4 regions of the Rossellomorea sp. FM04394 genome follow, and region 4 is predicted to be linked to each of the others. Evidence: riboswitches for the same ligand, from Rfam matches in the RefSeq annotation. Region 4 holds a riboswitch; each other region holds the start of a gene.
What was found. A riboswitch is a leader RNA that binds a small molecule or an ion and turns the genes downstream of it on or off. The one in region 4 is predicted to bind cyclic di-GMP.
Positions count from the first base shown of each region.

Region 1: another riboswitch for cyclic di-GMP. It lies ahead of ACCB35_RS19490 (hypothetical protein); the one in region 4 lies ahead of ACCB35_RS21230 (anti-repressor SinI family protein).
Region 2: another riboswitch for cyclic di-GMP. It lies ahead of ACCB35_RS01090 (EAL domain-containing protein); the one in region 4 lies ahead of ACCB35_RS21230 (anti-repressor SinI family protein).
Region 3: another riboswitch for cyclic di-GMP. It lies ahead of ACCB35_RS19950 (cell wall-binding repeat-containing protein); the one in region 4 lies ahead of ACCB35_RS21230 (anti-repressor SinI family protein).

Region 1 is NZ_CP168654.1:3,866,508-3,874,156, reverse strand. Features, by position in the region: gene cccB (cytochrome c551) at 1-131, shown strand, start outside; gene ftsE (cell division ATP-binding protein FtsE) at 641-1,327, shown strand; gene ftsX (permease-like cell division protein FtsX) at 1,317-2,201, shown strand; gene ACCB35_RS19495 (murein hydrolase activator EnvC) at 2,241-3,602, shown strand; cyclic di-GMP riboswitch class I at 3,749-3,839, shown strand; gene ACCB35_RS19490 (hypothetical protein) at 3,929-4,201, shown strand; gene rpsN (30S ribosomal protein S14) at 4,386-4,655, shown strand; gene ACCB35_RS19480 (type B 50S ribosomal protein L31) at 4,686-4,931, shown strand; gene ACCB35_RS19475 (hypothetical protein) at 4,992-5,366, shown strand; gene ACCB35_RS19470 (class I SAM-dependent methyltransferase) at 5,698-6,267, shown strand; gene ACCB35_RS19465 (cytochrome c biogenesis CcdA family protein) at 6,349-7,062, shown strand; gene ACCB35_RS19460 (response regulator transcription factor) at 7,072-7,649, shown strand, end outside.
Region 2 is NZ_CP168654.1:190,712-198,360, forward strand. Features, by position in the region: gene ACCB35_RS01065 (YqcI/YcgG family protein) at 1-345, shown strand, start outside; gene ACCB35_RS01070 (DUF4097 domain-containing protein) at 384-1,247, opposite strand; gene ACCB35_RS01075 (CAP domain-containing protein) at 1,414-2,187, opposite strand; gene ACCB35_RS01080 (P1 family peptidase) at 2,362-3,414, shown strand; gene ACCB35_RS01085 (DNA-3-methyladenine glycosylase) at 3,538-4,122, shown strand; cyclic di-GMP riboswitch class II at 4,225-4,305, shown strand; gene ACCB35_RS01090 (EAL domain-containing protein) at 4,364-5,074, shown strand; gene ACCB35_RS01095 (ABC transporter permease subunit) at 5,214-7,193, shown strand; gene ACCB35_RS01100 (helix-hairpin-helix domain-containing protein) at 7,208-7,649, shown strand, end outside.
Region 3 is NZ_CP168654.1:3,969,057-3,976,705, reverse strand. Features, by position in the region: gene ACCB35_RS19985 (pilus assembly protein TadG-related protein) at 1-273, shown strand, start outside; gene cpaB (Flp pilus assembly protein CpaB) at 304-894, shown strand; gene ACCB35_RS19975 (AAA family ATPase) at 894-2,087, shown strand; gene ACCB35_RS19970 (CpaF family protein) at 2,089-3,429, shown strand; gene ACCB35_RS19965 (type II secretion system F family protein) at 3,431-4,393, shown strand; gene ACCB35_RS19960 (type II secretion system F family protein) at 4,397-5,320, shown strand; gene ACCB35_RS19955 (hypothetical protein) at 5,484-5,609, shown strand; cyclic di-GMP riboswitch class I at 5,639-5,724, shown strand; gene ACCB35_RS19950 (cell wall-binding repeat-containing protein) at 5,988-7,454, shown strand.
Region 4 is NZ_CP168654.1:4,249,676-4,257,324, reverse strand. Features, by position in the region: gene ACCB35_RS21265 (rod shape-determining protein) at 1-507, shown strand, start outside; gene ACCB35_RS21260 (flagellar hook-basal body protein) at 578-1,417, shown strand; gene ACCB35_RS21255 (flagellar hook-basal body protein) at 1,478-2,320, shown strand; gene ACCB35_RS21250 (DNA-directed RNA polymerase subunit beta) at 2,336-2,614, shown strand; gene fabZ (3-hydroxyacyl-ACP dehydratase FabZ) at 2,980-3,414, shown strand; gene ACCB35_RS21240 (hypothetical protein) at 3,606-3,902, shown strand; gene ACCB35_RS21235 (helix-turn-helix domain-containing protein) at 3,993-4,313, opposite strand; cyclic di-GMP riboswitch class I at 4,958-5,084, shown strand; gene ACCB35_RS21230 (anti-repressor SinI family protein) at 5,117-5,254, shown strand; gene ACCB35_RS21225 (helix-turn-helix domain-containing protein) at 5,288-5,608, opposite strand; gene ACCB35_RS21220 (YwpF-like family protein) at 5,721-6,161, opposite strand; gene ACCB35_RS21215 (single-stranded DNA-binding protein) at 6,430-6,807, shown strand; gene ACCB35_RS21210 (hypothetical protein) at 6,832-7,005, shown strand; gene ACCB35_RS21205 (DEAD/DEAH box helicase) at 7,574-7,649, opposite strand, start outside.

The sequences.
Region 1 (7,649 bases), 380 kb from region 4:
ACATTGGTGCTCAATTAAACAAAGATCAAATCTTGGAAGTCATTCAAAATGGTAAAGGTCAAATGCCTGCAGGACTCATCAAAGGTGAAGAAGCAGAAGCAGTGGCAGAGTGGTTGGCGAATAAGAAATAAGTGAGGAAGAAGAGTCCCTGTAAGAGGATTCTTCTTTTTTTTTGATACTTCACAAGTTTTACCCTTGCTCTTCTTTAAATATTTGTTACAGGAGCTAATCCCAATAACCATAGCTGGCAACCAGTACTCAAACCGTCCTCCGTTATAACCTAGTAACCAAATCAGAATAGCACCAGCTTAGCATTTTGATGAAATGGATCCTCAAACTTCCGAACTTGGTATTAGCACCAGATACTAGTTATAAAAGACTACTTTTTTCGTTCGTAATAGGTACAATCGACAATAAAAAAGGTAAAAAATTCACATTATTATATGTTTTGAAACGTAAATGTAATAATTTTTTTCCTTAACATCGTATAAAGTGATGTTATAATAATTTTCGGGAGAGCAATTCGAGTTTTTTCGCCATTTTGTGTCTAATTATGGTAAAAACGTTGAGCTCATACCGCGTACATATGTCGATAACAGCCAAGAGGGTAACTACATAATACAAATTAGGTGATTTTAAAATGATAGAAATGAAAGACGTCTACAAGCAGTACAGCAACGGTGTCATGGCTGCTAATGGCTTTAACGTCCACATTAAGCAAGGCGAGTTTGTGTATGTTGTGGGTCCAAGTGGCGCCGGGAAGTCTACTTTTATTAAAATGATGTACCGCGAAGAACGTCCTTCCAAAGGAGATATCATTGTAAATGGTATCAATCTCGCAAAATTAAAAAATAGTAGAGTTCCATACTTACGAAGAAACGTTGGGGTTGTATTTCAGGATTTCAAGCTGTTACCATCGCTGACAATCTATGAAAACATTGCCTTTGCACTTGAAGTAATAGAAGAACATCCAAAGCAAATCAAGAAGAGAGTCATGGAAGTCCTGGATCTGGTAGGGCTAAAGCATAAAGCAAGAATGCTGCCTGATGAGTTGTCCGGGGGAGAGCAGCAGCGTGTATCCATTGCAAGATCCATCGTGAACACGCCGAAGCTTGTGATTGCAGATGAACCTACAGGTAACTTAGACCCCGAAACATCTTGGGATATCATGAACATCTTTGAAGAGATCAGTAACCGTGGAACGACAGTTATCATGGCTACACATAACCGGGAAATCGTAAATACTATCAAGCATCGGGTAATTGCCATTGAAAATGGCCGAATTGTTCGTGACGAACAGCGAGGTGATTACGGTTATGAAAGCTAGAACGTATGGTCGACACCTTAGAGAGAGTTTCAAAAGCATCGGACGTAATGGCTGGATGACATTTGCATCAGTGAGTGCCGTTACCGTAACCTTACTGCTCGTTGGTGTGTTTATGGTATTGATGCTAAACATGAACAAGGTTGCAACCGATATTGAAAAAGACGTTGAAGTGCGCGTTCTGCTCGAGGTCGGTACTGAAAAAGCTCAAATAGATGAAATAGAAAAGAAGATTAACCAAATAAGTGGAGTGGAATCCGTAGAGTATTCCTCTAAAGAAGAGGAGCTTCAGAATCTTGTGAAAGATCTGGGAGACGATTTCAGATTATTTGAACAAGATAATCCATTATACGATGTGTTTATCGTAAAAGCAGAGAATCCTCGTGACACAGGGAAGATTGCTGCTGAAATCAGCAAGTATGAGAATGTGAATGAAGCACTGTATGGTGAAGCGAAGATCGAAAAATTATTTAACGTACTTGAGATGAGCCGAAACGTTGGCCTGGTGTTAATCATCGGTCTGTTGTTTACAGCCATGTTCCTTATCTCCAATACGATAAAAATTACGATTGTCGCCAGAAGAAGGGAAATCGAGATAATGAAACTCGTGGGTGCAACCAACTGGTTTGTGCGCTGGCCATTTATTTTAGAAGGATTATGGCTTGGAATTTTAGGTTCTATTATCCCGATCGCTCTTGTAACTACAGGTTACTACTATGCTTATGACTTTATTAAACCAAAACTACAAAACCATTTTATTCAGATATTGGATTTTACCCCCTTTATCTATCAAGTAAACGGATTGATTCTATTAATGGGTTGCTTGATCGGGGCATGGGGAAGCTTTATGTCTGTTCGTAAGTTCTTAAAAGTGTAAAATTTGATAGGTTGATAGAAGCTGAAAGGAGCATGCCGCTTGAACAAGAAGTATTTCATATCATTATCAATTGCAGCAGCCTTAACAATCGGAAGTTTACCAACGTTAGGGACAACCGCTAACGCTCATTCCCATAGTGTGGAGGAATTACAGAAGCAACAAAACGACATTTCTTCAAAAAAAGAAGAAATCAACGGAAAGATCGATGAGAAAAAATCAGAGATTAACCAAAACATCAATAAACAACAAGAAATCCAATCACAAATTGCTGAAATCAGTACAAAATTAAAAGATACTGAAACCAAAATTGCCGAAAAAACAAAAGAGATTGATGAAACAACTGCAGAAATCAATAAGCTTAAAGAAGAAATTAAAGTTTTAGAAGAAAAAATAAAAGAGCGTAATGAACTACTGAAAGAACGTGCCCGTGCGATCCAGGAAAAAGGCGGCTCTGCAAATTATCTTGATGTACTACTTGGCGCGGACAGCTTCGGTGACTTCATCAACCGCGTAACGGCAGTAAATACAATCGTAAGTGCCGATAAAAAGATCATGGACGAACAAAAACGTGATCAGGCTGAATTAGAAAAGAAACAAGAAGAAGTAGAAGGCAAGCTTGCAGACCTGGAGTCTACTAAAGCGAGTCTTGAGTCTCTTAAACAAGATCTTGATAGTCAAAAAGCTCAAAAAGCTGAGTTATTCAAGCAGTTGGAAGCACAACAGGCTTCTCTTGAAGTAGAGAAAGAAGATCTTCAAAAAGAATCTGATGAGCTTTCTAAAATGGAACATCAGCTTGAAGGTGAAATCCAGGCTGAACAAGCACGTCTAGCGGAACTTGCACGTCAGCGTGAAATCGAACGTAAGCGTCAAGCGGAAGCTGAAGCGGCAAAACGTGCAGCAGCACAACAACAAGCAACTACAAGCAGCAGCGGTGGTTCTTCTTCAGAATCTGCAGCACCAGCGCCATCAGCCCCTAGTGCGCCAGTAAGTGCCGGTGCCTGGACATCTCCAGCTTCCGGAACGATTACTACAAACTTCGGTTGGGACGTTTTGAACGGTAAAAAGCGCTATCATTATGGTATTGATGTTGCAGCTCGCGGCAGTGTTCCGATCTCTGCAGCTGCTGATGGATATGTCATCAAGAGTCACTATAGCTCAAGCTACGGTAACGTAGTATATATCACTCACTCAATCAACGGACAAACCTTCACAACGGTTTATGCCCACATGGCTTCTTCGTCTGTTAGCACTGGACAAGCAGTTAACAAGGGAGACAGAATCGGTTACATGGGTAACACAGGATACTCTTTCGGACAGCATTTACACTTTGAACTTCATGCAGGTTCATGGAATGCATCGAAATCTAATGCTGTAAACCCACGTCAATATATTAACTTCTAATTTTACGACCCCACTTCCTGAGAAGCGGGGTCTATTTTTTGCCGTTTTTTCTAGTTCAATGTAAGTCTAGGGAATATTCACTATTTCCATTAAGAATCTTCTCAAATATTACACTTTTTAGTATAATGACAACTGTAGTTTCTACAAATTGATAAGGGCAAACTAATTGAAAGATTAGGACGCAAAGCCACGGGTCTACCATTCTCAGATGAGAATAACGATGGCCGGGTTACCGAAAACAATGGATTACAATGAATACTATTTCGAAAGTTTTTATTAGTATCATTTAGCCTGCCTTTTTGGTGGGCTTTTTTTATACGACTTGTTTGATAAGATTTGAATCTGTAGTAAGGATGATGATGTTGGAATTGACTGAATTAAAAAGGCAATTAAGAAGTTTCTGTAGAAGGAATCGTACTGCTTTGAAGTCTACTTATGTAGGTAAATATACAGCTGAAGAGCTCAGTGAAATGCTTATCGAAAGTCTCGGTGCAGAAGAAGTAAAGAGAGTTGTACAGGACATCGAAATCATCAATCGCCGTGGTGGAAATACAGTTACATACTTTATGCTTATTTTAGAAGGGCTAAAGGCAGCATAAGACGAATAAAACCGAATGCCGGTCATGAATGGCATTCGGTTTTATCTATTTTTTAACAGTATAAGAGAGTTCAATCCATTAAATTGTAGGAAATTAATATCGTTGCAAAAAGAAAGAGAGTATGGTTTAATAACCATACGTACTTAAAACGTAATGATTACGATTAATAAAGGAGAGAACCATTTTGGCAAAGAAATCAAAGGTAGTGAAAGAGAAGAAACGTCAGGAACTTGTTCAGAAATACGCAGATTTACGCAGGGAGTTAAAGGAGAAGGGTGATTATGAAGCGTTAAGGAAGCTGCCGAGGGATTCCTCGCCGACCCGATTAAACAGTCGTTGTGAAGTTACAGGGAGACCAAGAGGCTATCTCCGTAAATTTAAGATGTCCCGTATCGCTTTCAGAGAGTTTGCTCATAAAGGGCAAATACCCGGCGTCAAAAAATCAAGTTGGTAATACATTAAACGTTAAGGTGGGGAATTAAGAATGAAAAAAGACATTCATCCAGAGTATCAACAAGTGGTATTTATGGACACGAACAGCGGTTTTTCCTTTTTAACAGGATCTACGAAAACATCCAATGAAACGATTGAGTGGGAAGACGGGAGCACGTATCCTTTATTAAAAATAGAAGTAAGTTCGGATACGCATCCGTTTTATACAGGAAGACAGAAGTTCTCTGATAGAGGAGGGCGTGCAGAACGCTTCTTGAAAAAATACAACATGAAATAGTGCATGTCGTGCCACTAGAGAGAATAGGTTAAGGTATAGACTTATGCCGGGGTGAATACGATGAACGAACATTTAATGGAAATTGCTGCTCGGGATATTGTTAAGGGCCTGCCAAATGAAAAAAGGGAGATCTATCAATATGTGGTCGATCTTGAAGATGAATTGGCGAGCCGATCCGAGACGTCTGAGGAATTTATGGCCTTACTTGTGAAACATTCTCCTCATCAACAGGCAGCCTCTCATTTTAACATGAACTTTGGAGAGCTGATGAAACGGATGAGGGAAATTGAACAAGAGATTAATGCCAAGTTAGATCAGAAGCTGCGAAATGTAACGTGGATTGATTATACAGACACCATTCGATCGATGAAAGGGTCAGAAGCAATAAATACAAGCTACTTCTTCTTTTCCATGAATCATGCTTATACTAAATAAGAAGTAGAACTTTATAATTTAAATCGTAATCTTTTCGTTATAAAAGAAATACTCAGTAGGAAATGGGAATATCGAAGATCAGGGAACCGGTGTTTTCCCTTCTATGATTTCCTATGATCATAGGGGAAGTCCCTATCCTACAAAAGCAGAAATTAAGGATTCTCCTTCATGGAGAATCCTTTTATTATTCAAAATTTCGACACACATTTATCCATGCAATCTGTAATAATTCTCCTATAGGATAAACTATGAGTAAATAACTTGCTTGTATATAAAAGATTCAGGATACTAATACATAGTAGGGTATGATGAACGAATGGAGGAATTCCCAATGGCCGGAGATTTATTCGAACACCATAAAGCTTCAAAGCTCCTCGACCCAAGACGTCAGGAGCTCGTACCAGTGGACAAAGTTCTCGAACTTCTCAAACTCAATAAAGACGATATCGTCGCCGACTTAGGCTGTGGAAATGGCTACCTGACCCTTCCCATTGCGAAAGCGGTAGAATCAAAGGTACAGGCAGTAGATCTGCAGCAGGAAATGCTGGAATACTTGAAACACCGTGCTAATGAAGAAAATGTAGACAATATCGTTTATGTGAAATCATCCCTTGAATATCTCAGCTTCAACAAAGGTACTTTGGATAAAATCGTATCCGCTTTTGTCTTGCATGAAGTTCCCGATCTGATCAAAGTATTTCAGGATTTACACGATATGCTGAAGGAAGAAGGCATCTGGCTGATCCTGGATTGGGAAAGGGTAGAGTCAGAAATGGGACCGCCTCTGGATCATCGGATTTCTTCAGGGGAACTCGATCGGCAGCTCCAATCATCCGGGTTCCACACAACAGTGGGTCACTTGCATCCATCGGTTTATTATATTGTCGTGAAAAAAGGGTAGGAATATAGTAAATAAAGATAGCTATCTTAATCAAACATTAACATTTCCTGTTCATACTGTTCATGTAAAGGAGTGATCAGTATGACGGAAGTATCTATTTGGTTCGCATTAGCCGCCGGGGCACTATCCTTTTTTTCACCTTGTGTGTTCCCGCTTCTCCCTGCTTACGTAAGTCATTTAACAGGTGGTCAGGCAAGAGAAGGACAAATGCAGGTGGAAAGATCGGTGGTTTTACTTAGGTCATTTGGTTTCATTGCAGGGTTTTCCCTAATCTTCATTCTAATGGGGGCTTCTGCCAGCTTCCTTGGAGAGATTTTCTCAGAATATCGAATCTATATCGAACAGATTGCAGGGATTCTCATCATTGTGTTTGGTTTACAGATGATGGGCTGGCTTAGCTTTTCTTTCTTAATGAAGGATACGAGAAAGTTTGAAACAAGGAAGAAGGGAACGACGTTAGGTTCTATCCTGCTGGGGATGGCCTTTGCCAGCGGATGGTCACCATGTGTAGGATTAACCCTTTCTTCCATCCTTTTATTGGCAAGTGCCACCAGTACATTGACTCAAGGAGTCGTGCTGTTGATTGTGTACTCGATTGGTTTAGCGGTACCGTTCCTGCTTATCTCACTGATGATCACGAAGACATTTACCGTAATGAAAATGGTGAATAAAATCTTGCCAAAGCTTTCTAAAATCAATGGAGCATTGATGATTGCATTGGGATTTCTCGTGTTCAGCGGGAAGATGCAGCAAATCAGCTCGTATCTATCTGTCTTTAGTCTCTTCTCAACATAGGGGGAAAGTATGAAGGTTCAAAATAAAACGATTCTGATTGTTGAAGACGATATGAAAATCCGTAATCTGATAAAGCTTTTCCTTGAAAAAGAAGGGTACGAGGTATTTGAAGCAAGTGACGGGGAAGAAGGGAAACAACTATTCAAAGAGCATGACCCATGCTTTGCGATACTGGACTTGATGCTTCCGAAAACTCAAGGGGAAGAGCTTTGCAGGTGGATTAGGGAAGAAGAGAAAAGTGATATCGGCATTATTTTCGTTACGGCAAAGACGAGTGAAGAAGAGCGGATCCACGGATTGAAAGCTGGAGCGGATGATTATGTCACAAAGCCATTTAGTCCATCTGAGCTCGTTACGCGCGTGGACACAGTGCTGCGCAGAACAGGGACACGCTGCCAGAAGCTCAGTCGGAAAGGATTGACGTTGAAGCCTTTGAAGGGCGAGGTCACCTATAAAGGGGAAGTCCTGGAATTAACGACTTTTGAATTCAGAATCCTTCATTTTTTAATGACGCATGTTGGTCAAGTGATTTCAAGGCAACAGATTCTTGATTCCCTGTATGACATGAATCAAAAAGTGGTTTCGGA
Region 2 (7,649 bases), 410 kb from region 4:
CCTGAGGATCCGGATCATCATTTGTGGGCGTTTTCGTTCGCCGGGGAGCCGTTTTTCGTGTTTGGGAATGCTCCTGCTTACAAGCAGCGTAAGACGCGAGATCTTGGGAACAGCTTAGTATTAGGCTTCCAGCCGAGAAGGATCTTTGAAGGGTTGGAGGGAACGTCAAAGGGTGGCATCATGTCCCGTGAGAAAGTAAGGGAGCGTGTCGAGAAGTGGGACGGCTTACCGAAGCATCCGAATATCAGTCATTATGGAGATCCTGAACACCGTGAATGGAAGCAATACTTCATTGGGGACGATGTGGAACCGATCGAGGGCAAATGCCCCTTTCACCATAAATAAGAGAAAGAGTGTCGGGACCCAGCCTGACACTCTTTTCCTTAATATATATCCACATTCCCACTGGAAACCGAAACAGTGATATCGTATTTTCCGGACCCCGCCACACCTGTAAGGTCCCCATCGTCTACCTTCTTATTCTTTAATGGAAGATTGCAGGAGATGTCTCCGCTGCTTGCTTTTCCGTTCAGTTTAAAGCTCGCGTCTTCCGGCAGATCCAGGTTGACACCTCCAGAGCTTACATCAAAATTCAGGTCCCCTTTTAGTGTGTCCATCGAGACCGTTAATTCACCAGATGATAAGTCACCTTCCAGCGGGCCTTCATAATTCGACAACTCCACATCCCCGGAGCTGATATCGACATTCCCTTTTTTTGTGGAGAGAGCATTCACGACCAAGTCTCCGGAAGAACCATCATGTACGAATACATTCGTTTCAAGGTTTTCTAGAATCATGTTCCCAGAACCCATCTCCACAGATAACTCATTCAGCTGCATTCGATTCGCATCGGATTCTCCGGCAAATTGTAAGTTACCGGAGCCTATCTCGATTTCCATGTTTCGATCATACTCTTTTGGAATGTACACGGTTACGTTTGATTTGCGGTTGAATCCTATCCATTCATACCATTTATGCTTTACAGCCACTTCAATGGTGTCGCCTTTTTTATCTAAAGTCATCGTCCCTTTTCCTTCAATGTCAACCTTTACTTCATTCCTTTCTGAAGGGATGACTTCTGTATCGCTGCCTTCCATTTTGAGATCAATATGATCTATTTTGTTCGTTACCTCCATTCGCTCTCCCGATTGACTTTCTTTTGCAAACAAAGATGTATTGTCATTTAAAATGACGTAAAGTGTCCCTAATGCCAGCAGAGCAATGATCACGGCAAAAGCATTTTTCATTAAAACCCCTCGCTTTGGTTTGTTTTTCCATTTCATAATTCTATTTTAATTCAGCTGCCACATCATCACAATGAGCCATAGGATTATTTTTGAATCAGACCAGAGGCGGAGTGCGTGAAGGCTATGTAATAGAAAAAGACCGGTCTCGGGGGACCGGTCTTAACCTTTATTTCGCTATAAACATCTGCGTCCAATAAATCCCCTGGCTGGGATCCTTCGCTGTACCAACGCCAATATGAGTGACTTGTTTGTTTAAAATATTTTTGCGGTGACCTGGACTGTTCATCCAGGCGTTCACAACTGATTCAGGTGTTTTTTGTCCAACGGCAATGTTTTCTGCTGCCGTGGAGTAATCCACCCCGAAGTTCTCCATCATTTCAAAAGGAGATCCATACGTTGGAGACGTATGAGAGAAATAGTCATTTTCCTTCATGTCCTCTGACTTCATCTCCGCCACATTCCCTAACTCTCCATCTATCTTCAGGGCATTAAGTCCATTCTTCTTCCGTTCCTGGTTGGTTAAATCGACTACCTGCTTCACAAATCCACTGGCATCAGAAGTCTGTGTATCCTGCTTGGGCTGCTGTTCCGTTGGTGGTTCAGGCTGACCCGTATTCGGTTCTTGTGCAGGCTGATTCGGCTGCCCGGCTTCATCATTACCGGGCGCATTCTCCTCACCCGGATCTAAATGTGTAAATTCGCGTAAGTCCCCATTTGGATCTATCGGGGCCATGAAACGGTGAAGGGGAGTTTGGTTCCCTTGCTGGTTCCCTTGCATCCCATACATTCCATCTCTTCCATTGTTATCATAGGAAACGGGATCGTAATTCACGTTCTGGGTATCCATCAGATTATCGTTTGTATCGTTATTGTTACAGGCTGTCATCAGCATAAACGGGATGACGGCACAGACTGTTACCGAAAGAAAGCGTTTATTCATGTGTGAACCTCCAGTAGTGTTGATTACCTTTTATAAGGCATTAACAGTCTTTAATATTTACTCTCGCCGTCTTTATTATCCTGTAAAAAATAGGGTTTGCTTCTATGTTTTAAAAGGGGTTCTGAGCTCCTTGGCCGAATAGTTAGTGATAAGGAAGAAGGAGGTTTTTCATTAATGGAACGGAAACGTTTTCGGGAGATAGGAGGCAGTATCGGCTCCTATACATGTGGGGAATATAACAGTATTACCGATGTCGAGGGAGTAAAAGTCGGTCATAAGACCCTTCAATATGAGCATGACGGTACCTTGGTAAGGACGGGTGTCACGGCGGTCTTACCTCATGAAGGAAATCTGTTTCGAGAAAAGATAGCTGCTGCCAGCTATGTAATCAATGGATTTGGAAAAACAGTAGGGACGATTCAACTGGAGGAGCTCGGGCTGCTTGAAAGTCCAATCCTCTTGACGAATACTCTTTCCGTTGGGGACGTTCTGAAAGGGGCGGTTCAATATATGCTCGATGAAACACCTGAAATCGGCGACACAACAGGGACAGTAAATGTCATTGTGGGAGAATGCAATGATGGTTTTCTCAATGATATCCGAGGTCTTCATGTGAAGCCTGAAGATGCCAGGGAAGCCATTCTTCATGCACAATCCGGACCTGTTGAAGAAGGGTGTATCGGAGCGGGAACCGGGATGCTATGTTTAGGATATAAAGGTGGTATAGGGACCAGCTCCAGGGAGTATGCCTTTGGAGAAGAGAAGTATACGGTGGGAGCACTCGTATTAACGAATTTCGGCAAGAGAAAGGATTTAAAGGTTCCCATCCTTAACACCGGGGAGGATAAGGATATACCCGATGGATCAATCATGATCATCTTAGCCACTGATGCACCTCTCAATGAAAGGCAGCTTAAACGACTGGCCAAACGAGCTTCATTCGGTCTTTCAAGAACGGGTTCGTATGCAGAACATGGAAGTGGTGATATTGTCCTTGCGTTTTCTACTGCTCACCGCATTCCACATCACCCCAATCATGATCACACGATTCCTTACTCTTTCATTAAAGAAGACGGCCCGATCATATCCACTCTATTTGAAATGACGGTGGATAGTGTAGAAGAAGCCATATGGAACTCTCTTTGTAAAGCGGAAACCACAACGGGCAGGAATGATCGAAAGGTGGAAGCCATACCTTTAGATTTGCTTTATGGACTGATGAAATAAGACCTGACCTTTATTTGTTACCTTTTTTAGGTTTTTCTTTAATGAAAATTTACTTAACCATTAATGAAATGGGGTATACCTTACATATACGTACGAACTATTTAATTGAAGGAAGTGACAGTCATGAATGATACCCCTATGCCTCTTTCGTTTTTCCAACAGCCCACATTGGAACTTGCAAAGTCTCTGTTGGGATGTGTGTTAGTGAAAGAGACGGAGGAGGGAACAGCTTCAGGTTATATTGTAGAAACGGAAGCCTATTTAGGACCAGAGGACCGGGCGGCTCACAGTTATGGAAACAGACGGACGAAGCGGACGGAAGTCATGTTTCATGAAGCAGGCCGGATCTATACATACGTTATGCATACCCATTGTTTAGTGAATGTAGTGAGCGGTGAACGAGAGAAGCCTGAAGCGATTCTCATTAGAGCCGTTGACCCCCTTGGCGGCTTGGAACTTATGGAAAGAAGAAGGCCCGGTCATTTAAAGAAAAATTGGACAAATGGTCCAGGAAAATTGACGAAAGCGTTAGGTATCACAATGGAGGATTACGGAGGCAGCTTTTTAGCACCGCCTCTGATCATTTCAAAAGGATACCAGCCTGAAAACATTGCGGAAGGAAAACGAATAGGGATCGATAACACTGGAGAAGCCAGGGATTATCCGTGGAGGTTCTGGGTTAAAGACAATCCCTATGTATCAAGATAAAGACTTTTTAAGAATTTTCTAATTTTTACTGAAAATCCACCCCATAAGTACTACGTTTGTGGTATATTTTTCTTATAAGGTGAATTCATCGTATACTGACAATTCGAATGGGAGCTTTGAACCTAAATGATAGATGGGCGCTTACATTTAGGGGAGCTAGTAGCGCAACCGACCACATACGAACGTAGAAATACGTTTTTGTGTGGTTTTTTTTATAAACTATAGAGAGTATAGGGGTCCTATGAACATCTTTACTATTTTTCAAAACAACTATATTTATCATGATTTTCAGCCCTTATATGAAATGGGCGAGCAACAAACCCTCTTTGCATATGAGGGCCTGTTACGAAACAAGTATAACGAAAATCCTGAAAGTGTTTTTCAGTCGGCCATGAAAGCTAATATCTTATATAAGCTTGATACCTTATCCATTTCAAAGGCTCTTGAAAGCTTTTCAGAGAATGGACTGAAGCCCTGTAAGTTATTTCTTAACATTTATATCACGACGATTCTCCACCCAAGCTTTCATACCTATTTTTATGGCCTCATGAAGAAGCATCCTGAAATAAAGGGGCGTCTTGTGCTGGAGATTAATGAGTCGAGTGCGGAGGAACTCTGGCAGAATCCATTATTAAAAGAGTCACTCAAAGAACTTAAGCAATATGGAGTATGGTATGCGATCGATGACTTTGGTCAAGGGACATCCTCCATCAAGAAATCCATTGAATATGAACCGGAAATTATTAAACTGGATCGCTTTTTTGCCCTGAATCTGTCTCAAGATGATAAGAAACAACGATTCCTGTCTTTTTTTAATCAATTCTACGGTAAAGATACGTTGATTGTATTAGAGGGAATTGAAACCAAACAGGATATGCAAGTGGCAAAGGACATTGGGATTACAATCGGGCAGGGCTTTTATCTGGGAAGGCCGAGTCGGTTATTAGCTTAAATGAAAAAGGGGACTTTGAACTATAGGAGTCACCTTTTTTCGTGGTATCTGCAGTGGTTTCGTCAGAATTGAAATAAAATTGAAAACATTTAAAATTTCCATTAAACTGAGGAAAAAGAGAAAAAAAGGGGATCAGGGTATGAGGCTAGTGACATTTCCGCTGAAATTTATGTTCTATTATATTCTTGGGTTGATTGGTATTTTAGCCGTGAGTATTGCTCCTGAAGTATTTAAGGAGAGGGGTCTGTATAATATTGTCGGATTCTTTGAAGAGTTTATTAAGTTTGTTTTTGTATTTTTGGACGGTGAAAACTGGAGCTATTCATATAAAGGGGTAACCGTCGATTTTCTGGACATGCTTTGGGGACCGTATTTATATTCTTTACAGATTATCGGTGGGGCATTGGGTTTAGGTCTGGGAACAGCATTCATCCTTACGATCATTACAGTGTTTTTGCCCCGTTGGGTTACTTCTTCTCTAAAGAAAGTATTAAATCTCTTTGAGACGGTGCCTGACTTAATGTTTGCTTTTATGCTCCAGCTTCTCATTGTATATGTTTTAAAGCATTTCGGCTTTGAATTAATGAAATTTACAGAGTTTGGGGATGAAAAGATCTTTCTTGCTCCGATCATCACCCTATCCATTATTCCCATGATCTCTTTCTTTCGTATTCTTCTTTTCATTATGGAAGAAGAAATGCTTAAACCACATATTGAGTTTGCCCAAAGTAAAGGCATGACGAAAGGCAGGATCCTCTTTGCTCACGTACTGAAAAATATTTCTCCAAGTCTGTTTTACCATGGAAAGCTGATTATATGGGGGATGCTGTCGAGCTTATTTATCATCGAAACGATTTTCAATATGAGAGGAATCACGTACTACATCGTCCAAGACTTCAGACCAATGGTCATAGCCATCTCACTGATTATGATTTACACGCCTTTTTTTGTTGTGTATCAAGGTGTATATCTGTGGATTAATCGGGAAGTCAGTGTTGATCATACCAAATTTAAAAAAGATAAAACGAAGTTGAATGAATGGAAGATATGGAGCTGGCTTTCTACTATTAGACGGCTTTGGTGGCAGCATATGCATAATGGGAAGTTTGCCATCGGGTTCAGTGTCATCTTCCTTTTAATTGTTACGAGCTTCCTTTATCCAATGCTGAAAGAAGATCCGATTAAACAAATTCAGTTTATGAAGAACGATGAGGGACGAATCATCAGCGCACCTCCACATAAACCATTTGGAGAGATGATATTAGGGTCGGATTTCTTCGGTTATAGCATCCTCGATCAACTGATCGTGGGGGCAAAGTATACCCTCTTATTTGCGTTGGTTGTCGCTTCACTGAGGGTTATAGGTGGATTCTATCTAGGTATTGCCTATCATTTTCATTTGAAAGAAAACAGGAAAAATTGGCTTGATCGAATGGTGGATTCCATTCATTTCCTGCCTTTAAGTCTCATTGCATATCTTCTTTTACGACCAGTTCTATGGGGATTGCCCGTCTTGGGATGGGAACACTCCATCTTTGAAAGACTCGTTTTTGAAGCTGTCGTGTTAACGATTCTTGTGCTGCCGTTAACGACGGTTTTAATAGGGAATGAACTGAAATTATTAGGAAAACAGGATTTTGTTCTGTCGGCGAAGCTCTTAGGGGGAAGTAACCGGCATTTGCTATGGACGCATCTATTCCCGCACCTGGCACCAAGATTATTCATTATATGGGGGCAGCAATTTATCCAAACCCTTCTCATCCTTGTGCATTTGGGTTTATTTCATCTGTTCTTGGGTGGAACGATCATTACAGGAGGACTGGTACCCGATCCTCCGAAATCAGGAACGTTTGAATGGTCTGGTCTGATCAGTTCCACTAAAGATTCCCTAATGACCGGAAAGTACTGGATTGTCATTGCACCGTTAGCGGCCTTTATGATTGCCATCATCGCCATGCAGTTAATTGTGCAAGGTGTCAAGGAAATCCAGCAAACGAAGGTAGGTGTATTGGTAAGCAACACTCCAATTAAGAACAAACATAAGCTGGTCAAGAATAAAACCTACCGTCCAGTGACGGAAGATTTTCATTTGGTTCGGGAACAATCCTTTAAGGGATAGGGGGGAGATAGAGAGTGAGTAGAAAGAGTCCTAAATTACCACTAACCGACGAGGAAAGATCGGCACTTCGTAAAGAGAAGATCAGACTGGGAGACATCTTCGAACTGTCTCCCGATGTAATAAGTGAAAAATTAAACATCTCTATTGCTAGAGCCCGGTACTTAGTCGGCATGTCCATTTTCCAACGAATTCCGTCGATCGGACCGAATATGGCGCATAATGTGGTTGAAGATCTTGGTTATCATTCTTTCGAAGACATCAAGGATGAAAAAGGGGAAGACCTCATTATACAGTTGGAAAAGAAGTACGGCGTCTGGATGGACCCATGCGTGGAAGACTCCCTCAGGTGCGTCGTCCACCACGCAAACAATCCGGCATCCAAGAAAAACTGGTGGGACTTCACCACCCAAAGAAAAACCTACCGCCATACCCACGGTTACCCCAGTGACCGCCCAA
Region 3 (7,649 bases), 280 kb from region 4:
TTGATCAGCCTGGATGCCGGCAAGCCCCATTGTCAACGTGCTGCTACGGCCGACAATAAGTGTGCCCGTGTCATCAATATCGTCGTCATTGACACCTGGGAAGGGGTAAATGGACGGGATACATTAAACGCTGTTGGTTTGGCCGCTTACTGGCTTGAAGGCATGCCGGAAAAGAAGCGGGTGACCGGTAAGTTCCTCAAAATGGTCACTCAAGGGGATATCGATGAATCTGCCCCTGATTATGGCTTATATGGTGTGAAATTGGTTGAATAAACTCTTTATTACTAGTAGCGGGAGGATGTTATGAAAACGAAGCGTATTTGGATGTGGTCATTTGTTTTTGGAATCATTGCGGCACTTGTCGCTTATGTGGTCGTCTTTCCGGCACCTGCACCGGTCCCGGCCTCCACGACTACGGCAGTGAAGGACGATGCGAAGGAGAAGCAGGACGAAGAAGAACCTGAAGTGCCAAGTCGGGAAATGAGTAATGAAATGATTTCCGTCGCGGAGGGTATGCGGGCAGTCTCCCTTAAGGTAATGGCCCTAGAACAAGGGGTTTCAGGGTATATTGAGCCAAATTCACATATTGATATCATTGCCTATGAATCGAGCAAAGATGAAAAAACCAATAAGGAGATGCGGACAGCTAAGCTCATTCTTCAGAATATCAAAGTACTCGCTTCCGGTAAATCCGCTGATGGCACTGACGAAGCCCTTCGATATGAAACGGTGACGGTAGAGGTTACCCCAGAGCAAGGGGTTGAACTCAGTTTGGCTTCAAGGGATAAGGACGGATTCTACTTTATGCTGCGTGGAAAAGATGATGCGAACATTGAGAAAGATCCCATTTCATTTTCTAGGGAAGTCTTTAAAGAAGGGGAGAGTGAGGAATAATGATTAACTGGTTTTATTATTCAGATACGAATACAGCTCCTGGAGATATTGAAATACTCCTTCAGCGTCGATCCTATGAGCTGCACCATTTCCCACAGTGGGAGGACCTGATATATCGAATAAAAGAAACCGATCATTCCATTCTATTCCTTAAAGCGAATGCCATCTATGATGGATTCGAGCTGTGTCAGGAAATATCGATCCTGTTCCCTCATCTATATATCATCTTGATTTTGCCGGATCATATGGAAAATGCAAGAAAAGCCATGAATGTGGGGGCTTCCAATATTCTCAGACAATCTGCGGAACAAGAAGAAAAAAGAGATGTCATCGATCAAGCCGTTAAATACTTGAAGCTCCGGGAAAGCGGCGTGAACTTTCATCTTTCGAAAAATTGTAAAGTAGTATCCGTCTGCAGTCCCAAAGGTGGTATCGGTCGGACCACTACCGCTGTCAACCTGGCAGTGACTTATGCTCAAATGGGGAAAAGGGTGGGGGTATTGGATGCCAACCTTCAATTTGGCGATATGAACATGCACTTTGATATCAGACCGAATGGAACCCTTTACGAATGGGTGAAGGAAGAATATGAACAACATAGCTTTTCCATCGATAAATACTTGGTTCAACATGACAGCGGTGTCTCTATCCTTCCAGCGCCCCTCAGACCGGAATTCTTTGAAATGATCACGGAGACCCATATAGAGAAAGTAATCGAAGAAATGAAAATGAGGTTTGACATTTTGATCATCGATATACCTTCCTATTTATCAGAAGTTCATTTGAAGTGTTTGGAGCGCTCGGAAGAATGCCTTTTACTGGTGACGAATGACCTGCCGGTTTTAAAGCGAAGCAAGCTTTACATTGAAGCACTGGATTCATTTCAATTCAGGGAAAAGATAAAAATCATTCATATTCGCAATAAGAAGAATAAGCAGGTTGATGTAAGTCAGATGGAAAGAATACTTGAAACAGCCATCTTCGCTACGCTGCCATTTCATGAACCGGTGATTACTCAATCGGTTAATCTTGGGGTACCCGTTGTTCTTACCCATCCAAGGAAACCGATCGGGAAGAGTTTTCTATCTATAGCAAAACAGCTTACCCAGCCGCCTGTACAATCCGAACAGGAAGTATCACCAAAAAAGAAAAAGGGTGTCAAACAATTAGTCCCTTTGAAAGGAAGGGTATAAGATGGCCGTCTTCAGCAGGGGTGCTCAAGATAAGAATCAAAAAGGTAAGCATGATAGAGAGGCTAAGATGAGAGCTCCTAAAACAAAGGAGTTCTGGGAGATGGGATCCCGACTTCATCACTATATAATAGAAGAATTGAAGAAGTATCCCGGTCAGAGTGAGGAGCAGGAAAAAAGTAAAATTAAAGAATTGAGCGAGGAATTTATAAGTGAAGAGGGGGGACGTTTAACCTTTGAAGAAAAAAATCAGCTCGTTGAATCAGTGGAAGATGAGCTTCTTGGCTATGGTCCGATCACTCCTCTTTTGGAAGATCCATCTATTTCAGAGGTTATGGTCAACGGGCCACACCAAATCTACTACGAGCAACATGGAAAGCTGATTCGAAGCTCAGTCACCTTCAGGGATGATCAGCACGTTCAGAGGATCATCGAAAAAATCGTTTCACCCATCGGCCGCCGGGTGGATGAGAGCTCTCCCATGGTAGATGCCAGGCTTCCCAATGGTTCACGCGTCAATGCCATCATCCCTCCCCTTTCGTTAATAGGACCGATCGTTACGATAAGGAAATTTTCCGATACGCCTTTTTCAGTCGAAGATTTGACTCAATTCGGGACATTGAATCAAGATATGGCAGAATTCCTTGAAGTCTGTGTACTGGGGCGGCTGAATATCTTTATAAGCGGTGGGACGGGTTCGGGTAAAACCTCGACCCTTAATGTTCTTTCGTCGTTCATTCCTCATGATGAACGAATCGTGACCATTGAAGATGCAGCAGAACTGCAGCTCTCTCAAGACCACATCATTTCCCTTGAATCGAGACCGACGAATATTGAGGGGAAAGGGGAAATCACGATCCGGGATCTGGTCCGAAATGCATTGAGGATGCGTCCGGACCGGATTGTGGTAGGTGAGGTGAGGGGCGCAGAAGCACTGGATATGCTTCAAGCGATGAACACGGGACATGACGGAAGTTTGAGCACCGGGCATGCGAATTCGCCACGGGATATGCTGGCACGCTTGGAAACCATGGTCATGATGGCCGGGTTTGATCTGCCGGTCCGTGCTATCCGGGAACAGATTGCCAATGCCCTGGATGTCATTGTCCAACAGGTCCGTTTAAAAGACGGCTCCAGAAAAATCACCCATATTACAGAAGTACAGGGGATGGAAGGGGAAACCATTGTCCTTCAAGACCTTTTTCATTATAAGGAAACAGGATGGTCCCATGATGGGAAAGTGCAGGGAAGATTTGTGTCGACGGGTATCCGGCCAACTTTCATTGAGCAACTTGAAGGAAATGGCTTAACCGTATCCTCTTCCTGGTTCAAGGGGGAGTGGTAATGTGGAAAATGGTGTTTGGATTTTAAGTATATTCACTCTGACAACCTGTTTCTTCTATTTACTATTTTCAGTGATGATGAAAAAAAGACATGTTCAAAAGCGTGTGGATCGATATTTTGGCGCACCTTCCTCCCGACAAAGCGAGGAAGGTGCAGTGAAACATAACCCGCCACTTGAGAAGATCAGTATGAAGCTTGCCAAGGCATTCGAAGGTGTACGGTTCAGTCAGAAAACAAAAGCCCTTTTATTACAAGCCGGCAGTTCCATGTCACCGGAACAATTTTTTGCTTATCGATTGATGAGCGCCATCTCCTTCTCTTTGCTGCTCCTGATCCTTCAGGTACATTGGGTGCTGACTGTGACGGGCTTGACGATTGGTTTCCTCCTTCCTGGGCTGGTCATGTCGAAGAGAAGGAAAAAAAGATTACAAGCCTTGCCGTTACAGCTGATTGATGCTCTGGGAATGATGGCGAATTCCATGAGGGCAGGCTTCAGCTTTATGCAGGTGATGCAGCTTGTAGGAAAGGAAATGCCTTCGCCCATCGGACCAGAATTCCAACGGGCGGTCCGTGAAGCAGGACTGGGGGTGCCACTTGAACAAGTGTTTGAAGAAATGATTTACCGCTTGCCCAATAAAGAGTTAGAGGTAGCCCTCGAAGCCATCATTGCTCAACGGAGGAGCGGGGGGAATTTAGCTGAATTACTGGAAACGATGGAGGATACCATCAGGGGGAGAGTGAGAATAATGGGCGAGTTGAATACGTTGACTTCTCAAGGTAAGCTATCTTCTTTGGTCATCACCTTGCTACCAATCGGGCTGGGATTCTATTTATATGCGGTGGATCCTGAATATTTCGGTCCCCTCATTCACCATCCGATGGGGGTAGCCATGCTTGTCCTTGCTGGTTTACTGGTATTGATTGGCTGGTTTTCAATCCAGAAGATCCTGCGGATTGAGGTGTAAAACATGAGTATTTTCTTTTTTTTAATGGCTATCTGTTCATTCACGTGCCTATCGGCAGCCATCCTCTTAACCCTTAGTAGGAAAAGGATTGCCATGGACCATCGCATCAAACATTATTTCAACGATATACATCAGGTAGAATCTATGGAAAAGATAAAAGGCAAAAAGAAGTCCTTTCGCCCTTTCTCGCGATTATGGAATCGTGGACTGCAGCTGATTAGTAGAAAAACGAGCAAAGCGAAACAAAAGAAGCTCGATCATCTCATCCGGGATGCAGGTTATTCAGGCAGGCTGACAGCACTTGAATTCCGATTGATTCAACTGCTTATTAGCATAGGAGGGGGAACGGCCGTTTTCTTCCTTTTTGCTCCCATGGCAGACAGTATGGTGATGACGCTGCTTCTGGCCTTTGGCGTTTTCTTTCTTGGCTTTCAATACTGCACGTTCTACTTAAGCAAAAAAAAGACCCGTCGAATCGCCCGGATCAATCGGGATATGCCGGATTTCTTTGATACAGTGAATTTATTGATAGAGGCCGGCCTCGGGTTGGATGCCGCCATTTTAACCGTCTGTCAAAAGAAAAAGGGACCTCTTTCCGAGGAGTTCTTATTCGTCCTGGAAGATATGAAACGAGGGAAATCAAGAAGGGAAGCCTTCTATGAACTACGGATGACGGTACCATCGGATTCCCTGCAAAGCACTTTGACCACCATGATCCAAGCTGACTATCTTGGTGTGGGGATGTCAAAGGTCATCCGGAACCTAACCGTCCGGATAAGGGAACAAAGAAGGGAATCGGCCCGGGAACAAGCCATGAAAGCTCCCGTCAAAATGCTTTTTCCCATGGTTTTCTTCATCTTTCCATCCATCTTCATCGTGTCTTTAGGACCTCTCATTGTCAAAATCCTGACAGAAGGACTAATGTAACCTGAGGGACGGACCTCCTATAGGAGGTCCGTCCCTCTATAAGAAAGTTGTCGATAAGTATTTATGCCTAAATGCTAGATTATTCTGACTTTTCTATTATAATGGGAATATAAGTAATAACTGTTAATTAATAAATTTGATTGTTTGCAAGGGGGGATTGCGAATGCCTGGATATTATATGAAGGAAGTATGGACGCCGTTAAAGATAATAGGAATCAAGTTTTTCAAATCAGAAGAGAATAGCATCTTTATGAAGGTCTTCCAAAAGCCAAGGAAACGCTTATTCTAAAACTAGTATTTTAAATACTTCTACAACGCGTACGATAAAGGCAAACCCATTGAAAAATGGTGACGCAAAGCTATAGGGGCTTCAGTCCGGGAGACGATGCCAGCCAGTTACCGTGTACGCATCTGTTTTGATTCTTTTTTATTGGTTAGTTTTACATCTATAGTAGTCGCCATCCAATTCACTCTTAATTGTTTTCTTTTCTACCATCTACCTCACCATTCATCTAAATCATGATATACCTTCCACATTATCACCAACCAGTAAGACAATAGAACCAAATTTTCACGTCTAGAATTCACCTTTCTCAAATAATATAAGTTTGTAAACCAACTTATTGTTGGGTGTTACATAATTTTTCAATTCGAAGGGGCTGGGATCATGAAAAAAATCAGTACCGGTTTATTTGCCTTTCTATTAATCTTCTGTTTTAGTGTTTCACCGTCGCTTGCCGAAGGACCGTTTGAGCACCCATCCATTAAGAAAGAAATTCACACTCTCTCTAAGAAACAATCATCTACGACACTTGATGACTCAACCTTCACCAGGCTGAAAGAAAGGATGAAAGGATTAAAGAAATCCGATGAAATGAGGTTGATGGGTGAAGTTTATGAGCAGGAACCCAATGATTATCCTTACCAGGCTGACTTCATTCGCCTCGACGACATCGTACTCGGCACCTTTTGGTGGGCAGAGGACCTGGATTTTTATAGCTTAAATATTGATGAAACGCAGGATACGTATATTTACGGCTCGACATTGACGACTCTCAATGATCTTGGGTATTTGCTTTTCACCCCGGAAGGCGAGCCTGTTTATCCTGATGAATGGCTGGAAGATGGAAGCGATAATCTCCAGATTTATTATTCACTACCTCCTGGCTCGTATTATCTTGCAGCCACTGACCTGAATATGTTTGGCGGGGATGGAGTATATGGGTTGACTGCATTCACTGGAGAAGAAACCGTGGATAATGTGTATCGGATTTATGGAAACGACCGGCACGAAACTGCGATTGAAATCTCAAAAGTAGGATGGCCAGACGGGGCCGAAACAGTTGTTTTAGCAAGGGACACCACATTCCCTGATGCATTGGCAGGTGCCCCATTCGCTTTCCAAAAAGATGCGCCGATCCTATTAAATCCTAAGGATCGTTTAAATGGTAAGGTAAAAGAACGAATAAAAGAATTAGGGGCCAAGGAAGTTGTGATTTTAGGAGGAGAGGGTGCAATATCAGCTGATGTTGCAAGGGACCTAAAGAATAACGGCTTGGATGTCCGTCGAATCGGCGGGAAAACACGATATGAGACGGCGGCCAATATTGCAAAAGAATTAGGGTATTACGATCAGGCAATCATTGCCTACGGAGGCAATTTCCCTGATGCCTTATCCATAGCACCATTTGCTGCCTCAAGTGGGATACCGATCCTGTTAAGTCCTACCAATGAATTAGCAGATGAAACGAAGGAAGCTTTGAAAAATGTCACGGACACAATCATCGTAGGGGGAAAATCAGCCATTTCGGAGGGAGTCCAAAAGCAACTTGCTAAAAAGAATCCTGTACGGATTTCAGGTGCCAACAGATACGAAACATCGGTCAACATCGCCACACAGCTTGAAATGCCGGGAGATATCATCACCGTTGCCACCGGTCAAAACTTCGCCGATGCACTGACTGGTTCTGTACTCGCCGCCAAATACTATGAACCTATCATCCTGGTAGAAAAAAATAAGGTTCCCGACCCTGTACGGAAGTATATTTCAGAAAATGGAACGTGGTACTATACTGTACTAGGGGGAGAAGGTGCCGTTTCTCAAAAAGTCGTAGAAGAGCTCAGCGGCCTCTAGGTTATCAACATGATAGAAAGACCAATGATCACGCCTGGGGCGGACATTGGTCTTATTTTGTTTTCATCTGTTTCAATTATTCCCCAACTAATAAAATACCAAATGACTATCATCCTATCCCTCTTTTTCTGTTATGATGATATCAACGAATATTTTGACAATAAACGGAATGAAGGGACTGCCATTCAATGACTA
Region 4 (7,649 bases):
ATTGTGACAAGCCAGTCCATTAAAATGGCCGGTGATAAGTTTGACCAAGAAATCCTTAACTATATTAAAAAAGAGTACAAGCTTCTGATCGGGGAACGTACTGCTGAAGATATCAAGGTGAACATTGGTACAGTATTCTCAGAAACATTTGATGAAGAACGGAGTGAAATGAGCATCCGCGGCCGTGACATGGTATCTGGCCTTCCTCGCACAATTACCGTGACAGCTAAGGAAATTGAAGGGGCTCTTCGTGAATCGGTTGCTGTCATTGTACAGGCTGCTAAAAATGTCCTTGAGAAGACTCCACCGGAATTATCAGCGGACATTATTGACCGCGGGGTCATTTTGACAGGCGGGGGAGCACTTCTTCACGGAATGGATACCCTTCTTGCAGAAGAACTGAAAGTACCGGTACTAATTGCTGAAAACCCTATGGATTGCGTAGCGGTCGGAACCGGTTTAATGCTCGAAAACATCGATAAAATTTCAAGAAGACGAATTGGATAATTTTTTCTTATAAAAATATCGCACCATTCATCCGATATAAAAACGGCTACACAGTTATGAGGTGAAAAACATGTTTCGAGGATTTTATACTGTAGCATCAGGAATGCTTTCTCAACAACGCAAGACTGAAATGTTAACGAACAATATGTCGAATGCGAATACGCCGGGATATAAAGCGGATCAGGCATCCATGCGGGCATTTCCTGAAATGCTCCTGGAACGTATGGATTCAACATCCATCCCGACAGAGAAAGGACTTTCCCTTCCTTTTAATCAAAAGGTGGGACCTCTTAATACGGGTGTGTATATGCAAGAGGCGATTCCTTCTTTTCTTCAGGGAGACCTTCAGGAAACAGGAAGAAACTTGGACATTGCACTACTGGACGGTTCCATGCCGACAAATGGGGAAGCAGGGACAATTGGATCCGTTTTTCTCACGGTGGAAGGTGCGGATGGAAATCCACGCTATACACGAAACGGGAATCTGACTGTGAATGGGAACGGCTTTTTAACGTCGAACAGCGGTTTTTATATTCTGGATGAAAATGGTGAGCGCATTCAACTGGACAGTGAGCAGTTCACGGTTGGGGAAAAAGGACAGATCGTTGTCGATGGAAGAATTGTGGCATCTTTAGGCGTTGGCTATTCAGACAATCCCAATCGACTTGTGAAAGAGGGAGACGGGTTATTTGCGACAGAAGGCAATGAGCCTCTTCCAAATGCTTATGAGGAAAACGATGTTTCTTTTACCATCAAGCAGGGCTTTCTTGAAAGGTCCAATGTGGATGCTTCCCGTACGATGACGGATATGTTATCAGCGTACAGAGCCTTTGAAGCGAATCAAAAAGTCCTTCAAGCGTATGATCGAAGTATGGAAAAAGCAGCGAACGAAATTGGACGGGTCAACTGATAGTTAAAGATTGTAAATGAATTTCGCCACTGAATACCTTATAATAGGGGGGAACACGTCTTGAATCGAACGATGATTACAGCAACCAACACATTAGGTCAATTGCAGAAACAAATGGACATGATTGGTCATAATCTCTCGAATTCAGATACAATTGGATATAAGCGAAGGGAAGCGACATTCTCTGAGCTACTTGTGCAGCAGGTTAAGAATCAACGTATAGATAAATTTGAGCCAGGTAGACTTACCCCCCTTGGAATACGGGAAGGCAGTGGTGCAAAGCTTTCACAGTCTCAATTGATCTTAAACCAGGGATCTTTAAAATCAACGGGCCGCCAATTGGATTTTGCTTTAACAAATGAGGGTCAGTTCTTTAAAGTCCTTGCTGCTGATGATAACGGGAGTGCCGTGCGCTATACGAGGGACGGGGAATTCTTTGTCAGTCCAACCGGGAATGGAGAAGCGATGCTTGTAAACGGAAGCGGCTTGCCGGTCCTGGATGAGAACGATAACTATATTACATTTTCGGAAGATGCTTCTTCCTTTCAGTTAGGGGACAATGGAACGCTGACGGTTATGGATTCAGGCGGAGCTAATCAGCAATTCAACCTGGGAATCGTCACGGTTGAAAAGCCTCAGTTCCTTCAGCAGTTTGGCGGTAACCTGTTAGGTTTACCAGTGAACCTGGACGGGCTGGGTGTTACGGAAGATGAAATCGTAACGAATGTCGTTGGCAGAGGACGTGCTGATATCTCAATGATTCAGAATTCGTTAGAGGCATCAAACGTTGATATAAGCAAAGAAATGACGGACATGCTGAATGTCCAACGATCATATCAATTTCAGGCCCGCTCGATTTCCCTTGCAGATCAAATGATGGGCCTTGTAAATGGGATACGCTAAAAGGAGTTAAATGCTATGAGTGAAAAAGAGCTACTACAAGAAGAGAAAACGACAAGAGAAGCAGTAAAAGCAGAAAAAAAAGTCAAGCAAAAGGACGAATCCAAGCCGACGCGCTGGGTGCGTGTACGCATGCTGCCGATCTGGCTCAGAATCCTTCTGTTTATCCTTCTTCTTGCAGGAAGTCTCGCACTGGGTGCCGTCATAGGCTTTGCAGGCATCGGAGACGGCAAAGCAGCCGACGTATTCAAAGCAGAAACCTGGCAGCACATCATCGACATCGTCAAAAAAAATTAACTTTTTGAGGGACGGACCTCGAAATATTCAGCTTAGGGCAAAGATTCCTGATATCACGTGGGTTCATTGTAATTGAGCTTAGTATTCGAGGTCCGTCCCTTCCCAAGCAGATAACCTGCCAACAACATAACCCTAACTATTGAAGGATTGCACTCTTTGTATATGGAGGCAATCCTTTTTCACGGGGTGTAAATATAGGGACGGACCTCGATTTTGCAATTCTTCATAAAAGAACCCAGACTTCATAGGCTTTTAATGCAGATGGGCAATATTTGATGAGGTCCGTCCCTCTCCAGGTTGTTGCCTTTCCACATTCACTTTAGATACAATAAGGTGTACATACATATTGGTAGGAGGAGTTTTAAATGCTTGATATTAATCAAATTAAAGAAATCATTCCCCATCGTTATCCGTTTTTGTTGGTGGATAGAATCCTTGAGGTGGAAGAAGGCAAGAAAGCAGTGGGGATTAAGAATGTAACGGCGAATGAGGAGTTTTTCAATGGACATTTCCCTGATTATCCTGTTATGCCTGGTGTGCTGATTGTAGAGGCGCTGGCTCAGGTTGGAGCTGTGGCCATGCTGAAAGTGGAAGATAATCGTGGACGTTTGGCCTTTTTTACAGGCATTGATAAATGTCGTTTCAAGCGCCAAGTTAAGCCGGGAGATCAGCTGAGACTTGAGGTTGAAATGATCCGCTTTAAAGGGCCTATCGGTAAAGGCAAAGGCGTGGCGACGGTTGACGGTGAGGTTGCCTGCGAATTGGAAATGATGTTTGCTCTTGGAGATAAACAAGAATAGTCTATTTGTAACTGGGTTTGGTGTGATTCGTTCACTTCAGGCCCGTTTTTTTTGTCAAATGCTCAAATAAAATTTCTCCAAAAAAGTTCCCTTCAAAATGCAAGTTAATTCATTTTCAGGGAATGCTAACGAAAGACCAAAGTAACGGTCTTACATTAACTAACATACACGTTAGAAAGGAGTAATACATCATGAGCAAAAAATTATTATCAATTCTTGGTGGATCAGCACTTGCTGCCATGCTTCTTGTAGGATGTAATGCAGACCAGGAGCCTCCTCCGGAAGATGAGGCACCAACAGAAGAAGAAATGCCTGAAGAAGATGGCATGAACGAGAATGACGGCGACATGGGTGAAGAGAATTTACCTGAGTCAGAAGACCAAAACGAGCAAGGTGACAAAGATGCAGCGAAGGATAACAACACGCCTGAAGAAGACGCTGTGGAAGATGATAAAGATATGCAGGATCCGGATAATAAGGACGAGTAATGATAGGGCGCAGAGGCTTTAAGCTTTCTGCGCTATTTTTCTTTTCTTATAGTGCATGTTAAAAATGGTAAGACATCTATATTACCAGCATCAATTCCCCTTCGAACTAAGTCTTTTAAACTGAATGAACTGAATATATTCTAAAAACTCCTGCTTTGTTAAACCTTCCTCAATGGCCATTGTTACTAATTGGATCCATTCCTCATCAATATCAGGCTTAAAGTCAAGTACCTGGTTCAACGCTACTCCAAGTGCTGCAGATAATTTATCAAGGATCTGTATACTGGGGTTCTTTTGGATTCCCCTTTCTATTGAACTTATATAGGACTTAGATATACCAGACTGTTTAGAAAGCTCAATAATGGTCATTCCTTTTTTCTCCCTATAGTTTTTTATCTTTTCACCTACCATTAATCACAGTCCTTTCCCAACTCTAATATATTCATTATATAGAACATATTGTTTTTTATAAATAACAAAATAGTAAGAAATTGAAAGAAAATTCATAATAAAGAACAATCAAGCTGGATTTTTGCCCTATTATGGCTGAATGAGAGACTTTAGACTTATATAAAAGAATTATATACTAAATTAAATAGTTCTTTAAAAAGAACAAGCGTTTCGTCGATTATTAAGGATTTGAAAGCAGGGAGGGAGTCAGGAAATTGTATAAAAAAATTTGCAGACGTTGTACACGGGCATCATATAGTAGTTCTGAATCTGGAAAATGGTTATGTCCTTCCTGTGGCAATGATTTAACGGAATGTTCTTTTTATAAAGCAACATCATTTCAGGATATCACTCAAAAAGTCACAACAATAAGGAAAAAATTAGAATCTTATAACAAGAACGTTTAATGCTCCATCCAAATTAATTCGACAAATTTCTCTTGAATATCAAATAATTTGAAGAAAATAGTGGATATATATTCTAAAAAATGTAAAATAATAGGTGTATGTGTAAAAATAAAGGGTAAATATTATTGTCAGAAAAGACAAAAAACAACATAGGAAATAGAATTCTATTAGTATAATAGAATCAGTAATAACGAATTAGTCAGATAAAGGCAAACCTATTGAAAGGTAGGGACGCAAAGTCACAGATCTAAGGTGGGGGAATACGCTTTTCTCGATAAGGAAGGTTACGGAGCGTATTTAAAGCTATGATGGCTGGATTGCCTGAAATACTAGATAGTATTTTAGGAGGGGAAATTGATGACAAATCGTGAACTTGATATGGAATGGGTAGAGTTGATCAAACAAGCGCTGGAAGCAGGAATACCAAAAGCGGAAATAAGAAAGTTTCTCCACAGTCAGACCCCACAAATGAAAGAAGGTTACAAGGTGATTTAAAATAAATAAAGTCTTGCGAACAATCGCAAGACTTTATTTATTGCCTAGCTTCCATTTGTTAAACTCGATAAATTCGCGAAACTGCTCTTTTGAAATGCCAGAATCCATAGCTTCTTCGGCAATTTTTAGCCATTCGTGATCGACATTTTGATTATCCGGTTGATCATGCAGTAAAGCATCCAATGGGATCCCTAATGCAGCCGAAACTTTCTCAAGGAACTGAATGGAAGGGTTTTGTTGAAGGTTACGCTCTATAGAACTTAAATATGATTTAGCGACGCCTGCTTTTTCAGCTAGTTCTGTCATGGACATTCGCTTTTCCTGCCTATATTTTTTAACTCTTTCACCAATCACTGTTCACACCTGCCTAGAACTTCATTATAAAAGGGAATGAAATAAACGTATAAGTTTATTATAGCAAACAGTTATACCCTGCTCTATATAAAGTTTACATAATTTCGTATAATTAAACGCTAGGTTTTGCAGTTGCCGGAATACGCGGTTTCGATACCATTTTCTCACGAAATTCACGGATTAATTCCTCGCCAGAATACCCCTTTTGCACTAAGTCATCAAGTAATAATTCAGCATATTCATTGCGTTGTTTCTTCAATTTCCCCTCAAACATAATGCTAATATGATCATCCATTTCTTTAATACAACGGATGGAGGTCATGAAAGCAGCCGGATCGTTGGCTTTATGGGAAATCACGACTTGGATTTCCAAATCCTCATTCCTTTGCTGAGCCTCTTGAAAAAATTCGATATATTCATTGGACAAATAGGTTTCGACAAGCCACGTACTTTGTCCATCTTCTTTATTTATAATCAGACCGTCCACAATTTCAAAGTCACGCAGTTCATCGTTTTCCACTACTTGCAGTGAAATAACTTTAAAGGTTTTCATGAACGAACATCTCCCATTTAAAGGTTTTATAAAATTATATCATAGTAGGAATTGTTTCCCTAACAAATTCCTCGATGAAAAAAAGAACGAAAGATGCAATTTTGTGTTTATGAGCCCGATTTCGATCAAAAAACGCAAAATCTCCCTAGGGGAATTTCCGAAATTTAAGCCATTTTTGCCTCGAATTTCGGAAATCCATGATTTTACAAGATGAGAGAGATGGTTGTAAGATGAGAGCATCATATGAGAAAGGAGGAAACGAATCCAATTGATCAACCAAGTGACCATCGTTGGAAGGCTGACCAAGGACCCCGAAACAAGAAAAACAATGGAAGGAAAATCGATACTTAACGCAACGATAGCTGTGAATCGCAACTACAAGAATCAAAAAGGCCAAATTGATACAGATTTTGTACTCTGCACCATTTGGAACCGGGCAGCCGATAATATGGAGAAATATTGCCGAAAGGGATCTGTCGTTGGAGTGACCGGTCGCATACAAACTCGGTATTATGAAAATGATCAGGGAAAGCGCACGTATGTAACGGAAGTCGTCGCTGAAAATGTCAGGTTTATGGACAGCAAACGGGAGCCGGTAAATGCTTCCGACCCAAACAAAAAAGAGCCAATCGAATTACCGTTCTAACATTTTTAAAAGGGAGATGGAGTTGTGGCCACACTGCAAGATCTTGAACAAAGAATCATCCGAATGGAAAAGTTAACAGAGGACCTCATCAAAAAAGTAGCAAGAGCGAATGTCGAAAATTTCTATTTATCTCAACGGGTGACTGCCCTCGAGCAAGGATATGAGTACCCGAATCCAGTATTGAAAACCTCGTCATAAGTAAAACAACCTCACCCAGAATTCTTTCCATACGAAAAATCCAACCAACCTAATAAGCAGCTGTCTCAAATTCCAATGGTCACCGCAACATGCCTCAACCATACCTCGTTAGAGATAAACATGTGTAGCAGTGAGTAAAGTAGCAGTCGTTCCCCTTATTGTCTTCATATTGAGCCGGTTTCCTTTTGGGGAGCCGGCGTTTTTTTGATTGGTAAGAGAGCGATTGAATTAGATCTTTGCCCGTGATGAACGGTAATGATTTCAGTTATTCACAATTTGGCACAAGTTTTGTGGAAAGTGGCTCAACGAACGCTGAAAGTGGCACAACAAAGTCCAGAAGTAGCACAAGTTTGCTTAAAAGTGGCTCAACAAAACAAGTCGGCATAAAAAATCGTATACATTTTACGATTATATTTGTAATAATGACCAAGAAAGTTTCAAACCTAAGCCTAATTTGTCAAAACCCTTTTAAAAAACCCCCCATTAGCTACTAGTAAACGCCAGCTCACCCAATTGCCACACCTATCAAAAAACCTCTTTCCCACAAAAGGAAAGAGGCCATTAACAATTATTCCAACACTAACAACGACTTCAAGTCCTGATCAGACAATTCGGTAACCCACTGATCACTGCGGATGATTTCA